DNA from 2 places in the Neorhizobium turbinariae genome. Region 1 is predicted to be linked to the other one. Evidence: predicted binding sites of a transcription regulator. Region 1 holds the regulator's gene; the other holds the start of a gene.
What was found. Region 1 encodes LexA, which represses DNA repair genes until DNA is damaged. Its sites were predicted from a motif close to TGTTCNNNNTGTGTTCNG; they were not measured.
Positions count from the first base shown of each region.

Region 2: a site for LexA is predicted at 2,590-2,607, ahead of M0654_RS17930 (ImuA family protein). Genes of this name have one in related genera too.

Region 1 is NZ_JALPRY010000001.1:351,900-357,934, forward strand. Features, by position in the region: gene gltA (citrate synthase) at 1-1,190, opposite strand, end outside; gene M0654_RS01630 (ComEC/Rec2 family competence protein) at 1,477-3,984, shown strand; gene lexA (transcriptional repressor LexA) at 3,965-4,687, opposite strand; gene M0654_RS01640 (VOC family protein) at 4,882-5,751, shown strand; gene kdsA (3-deoxy-8-phosphooctulonate synthase) at 5,755-6,035, shown strand, end outside.
Region 2 is NZ_JALPRY010000021.1:53,185-59,219, reverse strand. Features, by position in the region: gene M0654_RS17940 (error-prone DNA polymerase) at 1-178, opposite strand, end outside; gene M0654_RS17935 (Y-family DNA polymerase) at 175-1,650, opposite strand; gene M0654_RS17930 (ImuA family protein) at 1,634-2,569, opposite strand; gene M0654_RS17925 (metallopeptidase family protein) at 2,742-3,179, shown strand; gene M0654_RS17920 (DUF1737 domain-containing protein) at 3,194-3,400, opposite strand; gene M0654_RS17915 (HpcH/HpaI aldolase/citrate lyase family protein) at 3,397-4,299, opposite strand; gene M0654_RS17910 (hypothetical protein) at 4,407-4,634, shown strand; gene leuD (3-isopropylmalate dehydratase small subunit) at 4,758-5,363, shown strand; gene M0654_RS17900 (RidA family protein) at 5,376-5,765, shown strand; gene leuB (3-isopropylmalate dehydrogenase) at 5,870-6,035, shown strand, end outside.

The sequences.
Region 1 (6,035 bases):
CACTGTGCGATCCAGCCGACGGTGCGGGCCAGCGCGAAGAGGACGGTGAACATGGTGGTGGGGAAGCCCATCGCCTTCAGCGTGATGCCGGAATAGAAGTCGATGTTCGGGTAGAGCTTCTTCTCGATGAAGTACTCATCCGTCAGCGCGATGCGCTCGAGCTCCATGGCAACCTGCAGGAGCGGGTCATCCTTGTGGCCAAGTTCGCCAAGAACTTCATGCGTGGTCTTCTGCATGATCTTGGCGCGCGGGTCATAGTTCTTGTAGACGCGGTGACCAAAGCCCATCAGGCGGAACGGGTCGTTCTTGTCCTTGGCGCGGGCGATGTATTCCGGAATGCGGTCAACGGTGCCGATTTCCTGCAGCATGTTGAGCGCTGCTTCGTTGGCGCCCCCGTGTGCCGGGCCCCAGAGGCAGGCGATGCCGGCCGCGATGCAGGCAAACGGATTTGCACCCGAAGAGCCGGCGAGACGAACGGTCGAGGTCGATGCGTTCTGCTCGTGGTCGGCATGCAGGATGAAGATGCGGTCCATGGCCCGAGCCAGAACCGGGTTCACCACATATTCTTCGCACGGCACCGCAAAGCACATGCGCAGGAAGTTCGACGCGTAGTCGAGATTGTTCTGCGGATACACGAAGGGCTGGCCGATGTGGTACTTGTAGGCCATCGCCGCGATCGTCGGCATCTTGGCGATCATGCGCAGCGATGCAACCATGCGCTGGTGTGGATCGGTGATGTCCGTCGAGTCATGGTAGAAGGCCGAGAGAGCGCCAACGGTGCCAACCATGACGGCCATCGGATGAGCGTCGCGGCGGAAGCCGGTGAAGAAGCGGCTCATCTGCTCGTGCACCATCGTGTGATGGGTCACGCGGTAGTCGAAGTCCTTCTTCTGGGCTGCAGTTGGCAGTTCCCCGTAAAGAAGCAGGTAGCAGGTTTCCAGGAAGTCGCCGTGTTCGGCGAGCTGCTCGATCGGATATCCGCGATGTAGCAGGATACCGTTGTCACCATCGATATAGGTGATCTTGGACTCGCAGGAGGCCGTCGACGTAAAGCCTGGGTCATAGGTGAAGGCACCGGTCTGCTTGTAAAGAGAGCCGATGTCGATCACGTCCGGACCGATGGTCCCCGACTTGACCTTCAGGTCGACTTTCTTGTCGCCCAGTACCACATTTGCGCTTTGTTCCGTCATTCTGATCCTCCAACCGTTCGGCGGCATGGCGCCTGACAAGCGCCACAAGAATTAAGCGTCCCGTGCTTTGCTATATGATCCGACCGCCGATGCCAAGGTATACGAAAGGCATTTTGTGCACCGCGAAATCAGCATGCCAAAGAGCAGGTTAACTCATTGAGCAATCTACTGGTGCATCCGGCAATCAGGCGGTGAAAGCAGGTGCTGATTACACCAGTTGACGGCGTGGCGGGAAACGCTAGGGTTGCAGCGACATGCCTTGTGTGGCCGCGGTTGAGGGGTTGCGGTGACGGATGAAACGGCATCTCTTGAAGCGCGCAAGCTGAACCTGTCGCTCGGGGAGGGCATGGGGCTCCCCAGACACGACCCGCCGGCAGTCGGTCATCACGGACAATTGTTCAGGACGCTGACGCGTTTGCCCACCGACAAGCCTGCCGCACCGCTCGCTCGTCTCCAGCAGGCGGCCGGTCGCAAGCTGCGACGGTTGCCTCGCGCCATGACGTTGGCTGTCGAGGAGGAGAGAGCCTTCGGGCATGGCTTCCTGTTCGTCCCGGTTGCTGTGGGCGGCGGCGCGGCCTTCTGGTTCAGCCTTGCGCGCGACCCACCATTTTGGCCTCTCGTGGTGTTTCTCATCACGAGCTCGTTGGCAGCGATTGCCATGCGCAACCGCGGTGGCGCGATGGCCCTCTCGCTGACGGCGGTGGCGCTGTTCCTGGCAGGCATGGTGCTTGCCGAGTGGGAAGCATGGCGGCGCAGCACGGTGCTCCTAGACTCGCCCGTCACCACCTTTGTAACCGGGGTCGTGGAGCGCCGAGAGGTCGATGCCTCCGGGCGCTGGCGATATATCGTGAAGGTATCGAAGACGGCGGAGCCGACGGTCGGTCGGTCGCCTGAGCAGGTTTCGCTTCTGGCGAGGTCGAAGCATCCGGCATTTCTGCCGGGTGACGTCATCAATGGGCGCGCACGGCTCTCGCCGCCCTCTGGCCCCGCGCTCCCCGGCCTGCATGACTTCGCCTTTACGTCCTACTTCGATGGGATTGGCGCCGTTGGCTTCTTTTATGGTGCGCCGAAGAAGGTCGAGCAGGCCGCGCCCGCCGAAGCCGGGTGGAATTTCGATACCAGGCGCTTCCTGTTTGGCCTGCGTGGCGCGATCGCCGAACGCATCCGCTCGGCTGTACTCGGAGATGCCGGTGCGTTCGCCGCCGCCATCGTTACCGACGAACGACGCGCCATATCCGCCGAAACCGTCGAGGCGCTACGTCTTTCGGGGCTGGCGCATATCGTGGCGATCTCGGGCCTCAACATGGCGCTTGCCGCCGGTATCTTCTTTATCGGCGTGCGCAGCGTGCTGTCGGTCTTCACAGGATTTGCCCAGCGTCACGCAATCAAGAAGATCGCAGCCGTCGGCGCTCTCGCCATGGCGACCGCCTACTACCTGATCTCCGGCTTTGGGGTGTCGGCGCAACGAGCCTACATCATGATGGCGGTGATGCTGGTCGCCGCGCTCCTGGACCGGCCCGCCATCAGCATGCGCAATGTTGCGATCTCCGCACTTGTCATCATGGCACTTACGCCGTCCGAGATCCTGGGCCCGAGCTTCCAGATGTCGTTTGCCGCGACGGCGGCGCTGGTTGCCGGTTACGCGCTCTGGAAGCGGCGCCGCGAGGGCAAGGATGCCGAGCACTTTCTGCTGCGTCACCCGCTGATGACGCCTTTGCTTGCGGGACTGACCTTCCTCTCCGGCATCTTCGTGACGTCTCTCATCGGCGGGTTGTCCACCTCGATCTATTCCATTGAACACTTTCATCGTCTCGCGACATACGGCCTTGCTGCCAACCTCGCGGCGATGCCGATCATTTCCTTCGTGGTAATGCCGGCAGGCCTGATCGGCATGCTGCTGATGCCGTTCGGGCTTGAATGGCCCTTCCTGACGGTGATGGGTTATGGTCTTGAAGCGGTCATCGCCGTTGCCAAACATGTTGCCGACTGGGGCGGCGATGTTCCTCTTGGGCGGCAGCATCCGTGGTTTCTTGCTGTCGCTACCGCCGGATTGTTGTTGCTCGTGCTCCTGCGCACGCGGCTGCGGCTTCTCGGGCTGCCGCTTCTTATGCTGGCGGTCATCTTGTCCTGGCAGGAACGGGCAAAACGGCTGCCGGATCTTCTGATCTCCGAGGATGGGACGCTGGTGGCGCTAACCCGTGGCCAGCAAGTAGCGACCAATCGTGCCCGTCCACCCGACTTTATCTTTGGCCAGTGGACGAGAGCGCTGACGCTGTCGCAGCCTTTGAAGCCGGATGTGAAGACCAGCCTGTCTCCGGGCGGCGACAATAATAGGCCTACTGAACCGTCTCGTGAGCGGCGGGCGCTGACGGAACAGGAAGTGGAGGCGGCCCGCTCTGCGATGCGATCAGCACCGGAAGGCGGGTTCAGCTGTGTCTCCAAGGCGTGGTGTGCGGCCAAAACCGATGGGAGCGTGACGGTCGCGGTGGTCGAGGATGGACGTTTCGCAGGCGCGGCGTGTGATGCCTCCGACATCGTCATAGCTCCAAGCGCCCGCTTCCACGAGTGTCGCTCCGGCGCGCTGATGATCAGCGGGCAAACGCTTCGAAAGGCAGGGGCGCTTGAGATCAACTTCAACCGCGCGAAGCAACGCGATCTTTGGACAGCAAGTGCTGCCATGGTCGGGCTCAGTCGCTCTTGGAACCGGCACCGCCATTACGACTGGCGGAGCAAAAGTTTCAGCGCGGAGCTGCCGGCGCCGCTTCGGGCTCTTCTCAGTGGTAGCGGCGAATAAGGCCGACGAGCTTGCCCTGAATCTTGACCCGGTCCGGCGGGAAGATGCGGGTTTCGTAAGCCGGGTTGGCAGCCTCCAGCGCGATCGAGCCGCCGCGACGACGGAAGCGCTTCAACGTTGCTTCTTCATCATCAACAAGCGCCACGATAATGTCGCCCGGATTGGCGGTGCTGCCGTTGCGGATCACCACCGTATCGCCATCGAGAATGCCGGCCTCGATCATCGAGTCGCCCTTGACCTCAAGCGCGTAATGCTCGCCCGCACCGAGCATCTCGGCTGGTACGGTAATATCGTGGGTGTTGTTCTGGATCGCCGAAATCGGCACGCCGGCCGCGATGCGTCCCATGACGGGGACAGTCGCCGAATTGGAATTGTCGGCCGCGGCGGGTGCAGGTTTGGCGGACGCGGTAGACGCTGACGGTTTACCAAGGCTGCCTTCGATCACACTCGGCGAGAAACCGCGGCGGGGCTGCATGCTGGGGGAGTAGGCCTCAGGGAGCTTGATGACTTCCAGGGCCCGGGCGCGGTTTGGAAGCCGGCGAATGAAGCCGCGTTCCTCAAGCGCTGTGATCAACCGGTGGATGCCAGACTTCGATGCGAGATCAAGTGCGTCCTTCATCTCGTCGAAAGATGGCGGTACGCCTGACTCCTTCATTCGTTCGTGAATGAAAAGCAGCAATTCCTGTTGTTTGCGCGTCAGCATGTCAGCACCCCAAGAGTCGGAAACAAATCCAGAACAGACACTATCTGTTCAGTATGTGTTCCGCAAGTGGCTAAATATCCGTGAAGTCATATGCATTTTTGTTGATCAGGAGCCGGTGATCTGGCCGTGAGAGCACTTGCTGCTGGCGTCGCGGTTGCCAATTTAAAAGGCCGGTTCTGGCTCGGGGGTATGACGTGAACGCAAGAGCAATCGATCATCTGGTCCTACCGGTGAAGGATCTGGCAGTGACGCGGGCGCGCCTTGGTGACCTTGGGTTCACGGTTGCACCCGATGCGCTGCACCCATTTGGCACCGCCAACGCCTGTGTTTTCCTGCGGGATGGGAGTTATCTGGAGCCGCTCGCATTCGCCAATCGTCGTCAGGCCGCAGCGGCTGCGAAGCGTGGCAATGTGTTCACCGAGCGCAATCTTGCCTTCTGTCGCACGAGGCATCGGGAGGGGCTTTCAGCCATCGTGCTCGCCACCGATGATGCGCAGGCGGATCATACCGCTTTCACGGCGCAGGGCATATCCGGCGGCGAGATGCTGGAGTTCGCCCGGCCGATGAAGCTTCCGGATGGCACGGAATCGGAGGCACGCTTTCGTCTCGCCTTTGCGGCCGACTCGCAGTCACCCAATTTCTTTCTGTTCTCCTGTCAGAGATTGAATCCACTGCCTTCGGGGCGGGAGGAACTGCTGAGCCATGCGAACGCGGTGATCGGCATCAGCGAGATCATCCTGGGTGCATCACAGCCCGATGCGGCCGTGCCGCTATTGGCGCAGGTGTTCGAGCATGAGCAGGATGAGTTGGGCGCCGGTTTCGTGGCAGCGAACGGCGTCCGTACACGGGTGATGTCCGACGATGACCTGGGGCTGCATTTCCTTCTTCCACCTCAAGCTGGCGGGGAAGGGCTGCAGGGCTGCGCCGTGATCTTCAAGACTACCGATCTTGCCGTGACAGAGATTACCCTTGCTGCTAATGACGTCGCATTCATCCGCCGAGAGGGCCGGGTGCTTGTTTCGGCAGCGCCCGGTCAGGGCGTTCTGTTCGGGTTTGAGGAATAGATCATGGAAGTTGCGGCCAATTCTCGTGTGCTCGTTGGTGAAGGCGCGGGCCAGGTTGTCTTCGCTCAGGATGCAAGGCTTTCGCTGATCGCCGGCCCCTGCCAGATGGAAACACGCGAGCACGCCTTCGACATTGCCGGCACGCTCAAGGAGCTCTGCGCCGAACTTGGCATCGGGCTGGTCTACAAGTCGTCCTTCGACAAGGCGAACCGCACCTCCATCTCCGGCAAGCGCGGCATCGGGCTTGAGCCTGCCATGGAGATCTTCGAAGATCTCAAGAAGGA
Region 2 (6,035 bases), on a different contig from region 1:
CCTTCACGTGGCTATGGGCGCGCACCACGCCCGCCACCGAATTGCGGTCGGCAATGCCAAGCCCCGACAAGCCAAAGATGCTCGCCGCCACCACCATTTCCTCAGGCCGGGCCGCCCCTTCCAGAAAGGAAAAGTTGGTCTTGGCGCCGATCTCGAAGAATGGCGGCGCCTGTCTCATGCGAAGATCCCGTGGACATGCCAGGTGGGCGCGTTACCGGGAAGATAATGCCCGCGCCTGAACACCCAGAAGCGGCGACCGGCATCGCTTTCCAACCGGAAATAATCCCGCTCCTGCGCATTTTCCGGATCGAACCACCATTCCGGCGATATCCGCTCAGGACCCTCGGCTCTCACGACCTGGTGCAGGATGCGCCGCCAGCGAAACCGTTGCGGCGGTCCGTCCGGCACGGTGGCGGCAATTGCCTCAACAGGCTCCGGATGGCGGAAAAGCCGCAGGGGCCGGTCGGCATTCGGGAAAAAAGTAAGAAGCTCCTCGGCCCGGTCTTCGGACGACCATGTCGCAATGGCAGGAATAAAAACCTCTGCCCGTTCCGGCACATGGCTATGCTTCAGCCGGGCGACTTGCAGGCAGCCGGCACCGAGCCTGGCCGAGACACGGTCAACAAAATCGGCAAGCGGGACCTCGCCGTTATTGTCGGCCGTGAAGTTTCCCTGCGCGTTCTGGAAAGCTTCATGCTGCAGCACGTTGAGACGCAGGAGCTCGAAACCATACCCGGCATCGAGATCATCATGAACGGCGGTGAGGCGCTCGCAAAACAGTTTCGAGATGCGTTGGGGATCGCGTAGCGGCTGCGATGCACCGGCAGCGATCCTGAACACCCGCCCGTCGATCCGGAAAAGCACAAGCTCGAACAGCCGCCCCCCGGCGCCGCGCGCCTCGAGCCCGGACTTCAGAGAATTGGCCACCTGGCCGGTGAGTTCCAGAATATCGTCCTCGGTTGCAATTGGCTCGGCCAGCTTGCGTTCAGCCGATAAGGCGGCAACGGGTCGTCGGGGCGAAATGGCTTCTTCGTTGGCACCGCGCGCCTGGTCGAGGCGAAGCAGAAGCTGCATGCCGAAGCGGCGGGCGAGCGGAGCCCGCGGCATGTGAAGGAGATCGCCGATCAGTTTCAAGCCGACCTTGCGCAACGAGGCGGCGACACCTTGATCGATGCGCAGCGCCTCGACCGGCAGCGGAGCAAGCACCTCATCCGCCACGCCCTGCGGGATAATGCCACCCTCCCCGAAACGACAGGCTGCCCAGGAGAGTGCCGGAGAAGAAGAAATGGCGCCTTTGACATCAAATCCGATCTGGAAGAGCCGCCCAAGAATGTCCTTGAGCATCACCTCCTCGCCGCCGAAAAGATGCGCGCAGCCGGTAATGTCGAGAAAGAGCCCGTTCGGCCCGTCGAGCGACACAAGTGGTGTGTAGCGGTCGCACCAGTCGGCAATGGCCTCGAGCAGGGCCCGGTCCGCTGCCTCGTCCTCATCCACCACATCGATCTGTGGGAACATGGCGCGCGCTTCCGCGAGCCCCTGGCCGAGCTTCAGCCCGAGGCTTTCGCTCACCTCATCGAGCGCCGTCAGCCGCTGCGCATTGTCGCGCCGCCCGGCGCACAACAGTGGCGGATGATCAGGACGCCCTTTCAAACGCCACGATATGCCCCAGAGCCGGCGGGCGACCCTGTCGGTCGGCAGATGCGGGAATACGAGCGCCAGGATGCGCTGGTGCGTTGCGATGGGTAAAGGTTTCTCCTGCCTGTCGGCCAAGGAAAAATTGACGGTCATTGGGGTTCCACTCCAGAAGAACGGAGAGCGGAGCCGGATTGCGGCTCTTCTCCAAGGTGAGTCGGAAAACCGGATGGCCCACGCTGCCGCCAAGCAGTGATCCATCCGTCAGGCGCCGCTCGGAAGCCGGCGCTGGCTCGACAAGAAAGCGGAAGGAAGCACTGCTTGCTTCTTCTTCGCCTGCATGTCGCATCAGAAAAAGGGGCCGTCCCACGGCCTTGGCGCGCAGGCTAAGCCTGCGGCTTTCGGTCAGCCCGAAATGTTTCAGGTTGCCGCGAAGTTCGAGAATGGTTGCAGCGAGCGCTCCGCTGCCAACCGCCGTTTCAGCGAGCCACAGGGCATCTTCCAGCTTGCGGGGCGAGGCATAGAGCATGTCCTTCGGCTGCAGGCCGAACCGCCTGATGCCGGGCGCATAAGGAGCCCCCGCTTCCAGCGTCGACACGACGTCGCCGATCCACAGAACCGGAGCATCGGCAAGCTCCCGCGCCTTCACGTAAGCGGCAAGCGCCAGCGTAAAACCGTTGACGGCACCGGCATCGCCCATCAACCGGGTGCGGATTTCGGTGACCCCGTTCAACGGAATGCCGCCTTCCATGGCATCATCCAGAACCGGAATGCTGAACGGAATACGCTTTTCGCCCTTTGCTTTCTGCTTTTCCGGTTGAACGGCAATCTCTGCCTGTTGCGCTGCAGCCAGCGCCGGAAGCGGTTTTCCTTCCATCTTGGCGATCTGTTCGCGCAGGGCAAAAATAGTCTCCTGCGCCGTGGCGTTGGCGGCCATGGCGTCAGCTCCATTCATCATGTTCACTTTATGTTCTTATGGATTCCAGAGGGCTCAAAAAGAGTCAACAGAGGAATCGGAAAGGAATCTTTTCCTGCATGCTATGCCGATGATTCTTCTCTCGAAAAAATTTCGGGAAGGCACTATATCGGCCTGACAAGAAGGAGAGCCCATGGCCCGCATAAACCAGACCGAAGATTGGCAGGATCGGCACGCGCCGACGATCAGCACGTTCGAGTCGCTGGCGATAGAGGCCTATGGCAATCTTCCTGAGGAATTCCGGGCACTTACAACCAACCTGACGATCGAAATCGAAGATTTTCCCGATGACGAGGTCTTCGAGGACATGGCGCTCGAAACACCGTTCGATCTTCTCGGCCTGTTTGAAGGGCGCGGCATCTCGGAACGGTTTTCCATGGAAACCGGCGAGTTGCCGAACCGCATCCGGCTTTATCGCCGGCCCATCCTCGACTACTGGGCTGAAAACGATGAGACGCTTGGCGACATCATCACCCATGTCCTGATCCACGAGATCGGCCACCATTTTGGCTTGAGCGATGATGACATGGAGCGGATCGAAGCCAGCGCCGAGGATGCTGCCCAGCGCTGACCTTCAGAAGGCGCTTATTGCTCGCCGAGTTTCATGCTCGGGTCGTATTCCTTGCCATGCACGGTCTTGGTAACGGCCTGGCCGCACTGCATCTCGCCGGTGGTGGCGTTGAAGGCATAGGTCGGCGAGCCATGCAGTTCCCAGCCCTTGGAGAGGGCCAATGAGACCTTGTGGCAGAAAGCGGAGTCGTCTGCGCCGGTGAGAAAGCGGTAGAGCTTCATGAGGTTTTCTTTCGTTCTGCGATGATATGCGCGAGGTCCAGGAGCTTTTGGGCCTCTTCCAGGTGAAGCCGCTCGACCATCTTGCCATCAAGGTTGATGACATTGAGGCTTTGCGCCTCGGGAAGAGCAAAGGCGGCAACGATCGCCTCAGCCTCCCGGACCGCATCCGGATCCGGACCGAAATGGGCGTTAGTGGCTTCGATCTGGTTCGGGTGGATCAGCATCTTTCCGGAAAAGCCCATGGCGCGGCCTTGCGCGCATTCGGCTTCGAAACCTGCCATATCCTTGAAGTCGTTGAAGACGCTGTCGATCACGTCGATGCCATAGGCGCGTCCGGCAAGAACGATCTGCATCAGCCAGGGCACGAGATAAGCGCGGCCCGTCTGCGGCAGCACGCCGGTTGCCTTGCGCAGGTCGTTGAGCCCTACCACGAAACATTTGAGCCGCTCGTCCACCCCGGCAAGCGTCGGGGCATTGATGACGCCTCTCGGCGTCTCGATCATCGCCCAGATGGCGAGCTCGTCGGGTGCCCCCGCTTCTGACAGGAGATCGGCAACTTCCTGGATCTGCGCCACGCGCTCGACCTTGGGAATGAGAACGGCATCGGGCGAAGCCTCAATGACCAGTTCCATGTCCGCATGGCCCCAGTCCGTGTCGAGCGGATTGATGCGAATGACCGTCTCACGACCCTTCACATCTTGCCGTTCAAAAAACACGCGAAGGTGATCGCGGGCTTCCGCTTTCTTCTCCGGAGCCACGGAATCCTCGAGATCGAAGATGAAACCGTCGCTGTCGAGGCCAGGAACTTTCTCCAAAGCCCTCGCGTTTGCCGCAGGAACGCTCAGGATCGAGCGCCGAAGGCGAGACAAGGCAGGTTTGTTCTGGGTTGAAGCGGGCATGCCGCTTTCTGCCAATCTTTTCGATCTGCGGCAATACCGCGCGCTATCAAAGCCCTTGCAAGCAAGGCTCGCAGGGCCCACATTCTCAGGTGAGAAAGGTATCGTCCATGCAAAACATCCGCGCATTCCTTGTCATCGTATCGGCCATCGCAGTGCTTGCCATGGCGGCTCTCCTGACGGCATCGCTGACTGTCGCGTTTGCGGGTACGCTCGCAATCCTGTCGATCGGTCGTGCGGTTTCGATGCGCCTCAAGCCGGTTCCGGTGAAGGCAAAGGTCAAGCAGGACCAGATGCGCGTCTGGAATGACGGCCGCGGGACAATCATCGACCTTTAATCAGGGCCGATGGCGCAACCGGTCGCAGACCTCCGGCGTACCGGTTGTCCCCAAACAGTCCTTCAAATTCCCGGACTTTTGCTTTAAGGCAGCTTCCACATCATCCCCATGTGGAGGCCGATCATGGAAAAGTTTACAAAGCTCACCGGCGTAGCCGCGCCGCTTCCGGTCATCAATATTGACACGGACATGATCATTCCGAAGGATTACCTCAAGACCATCAAGCGCACTGGTCTTGGCAAGGGTCTTTTCTCCGAAGCCCGTTACAACGACGACGGCACGGAAAATCCGGATTTCGTTCTCAACAAGCCCGCTTATCGCAACGCCAAGATTCTGGTCGCCGGCGATAATTTCGGCTGCGGCTCGTCGCGCGAGCACGCGCCCTGGGCGCTTCTCGACTTCGGCATCCGCTGCGTCATCTCCACCAGCTTTGCGGACATCTTCTACAACAACTGTTTCAAGAACGGCATCCTGCCGATCGTCGTCTCTCCGGAAGACCTGGAGAAGCTCATGGACGATGCCGAGCGTGGCGCCAACGCCATCCTGACGGTTGACCTAGAAGCCCAGGAAATCACCGGTCCCGACGGTGGCTCGATCCATTTCGACATCGATCCCGGCCGCCGCCACATCCTGCTCGAAGGCCTGGACGACATCGCCTCCACGCTGAAGAGCGACAGCGCCATCAGCAGCTTCGAAAACAAGACCAGCGCCCAGCGCCCCTGGCTCTGACCGGAGCCCGTCATGGTCCAGCGCATCTCATCCGGATCGCCCTTTGAAGCGCGGATCGGTTATTCGCGTGCCGTCGTCGACCGGGACATGGTCTATGTCTCGGGCACGACCGGCTACGATTATGCCACGATGCAGATGCCGGATGATGTTGCAGCCCAGACCCGCAATGCGCTGGGCACCATCGAAAAGGCATTGAAGGAGGCGGGCAGCGGCCTGCAGGATGTTGTGCGGGTGCGTTATTACCTCGTCGACATGGCCGATTACGATGCCGTGGTTGCGGTTCTTGGCGAAACGTTTGCCGACATCCGCCCCGCCGCGACGATGGTCGTGTGCGGGCTGACCACGCCGGACATGAAGATCGAAATCGAGGTGACGGCTCGTATCGGCGCCGGCGCTTCCTGAACCATCAAAAGCCTCGTCCTGCGCGGCAGGCTCGGACGAGGTATGCCAGACGCGGATGTCCCGCGGCGGGAGGATCAAGAGCCTGCTCGTGAAAAGGGATATACATGGCAAAGAACCTCTTCCTCCTCCCCGGTGATGGCATCGGCCCCGAGGCCATGGGCGAAGTCCGCAAGATCATCGCCCACATGAACGACGCGATGGGCGCCGATTTCGCACTCGATGAAGGCCTCGTCGGCGGTAGCGCCTATGACGCCCATGGCGCCGCGATCT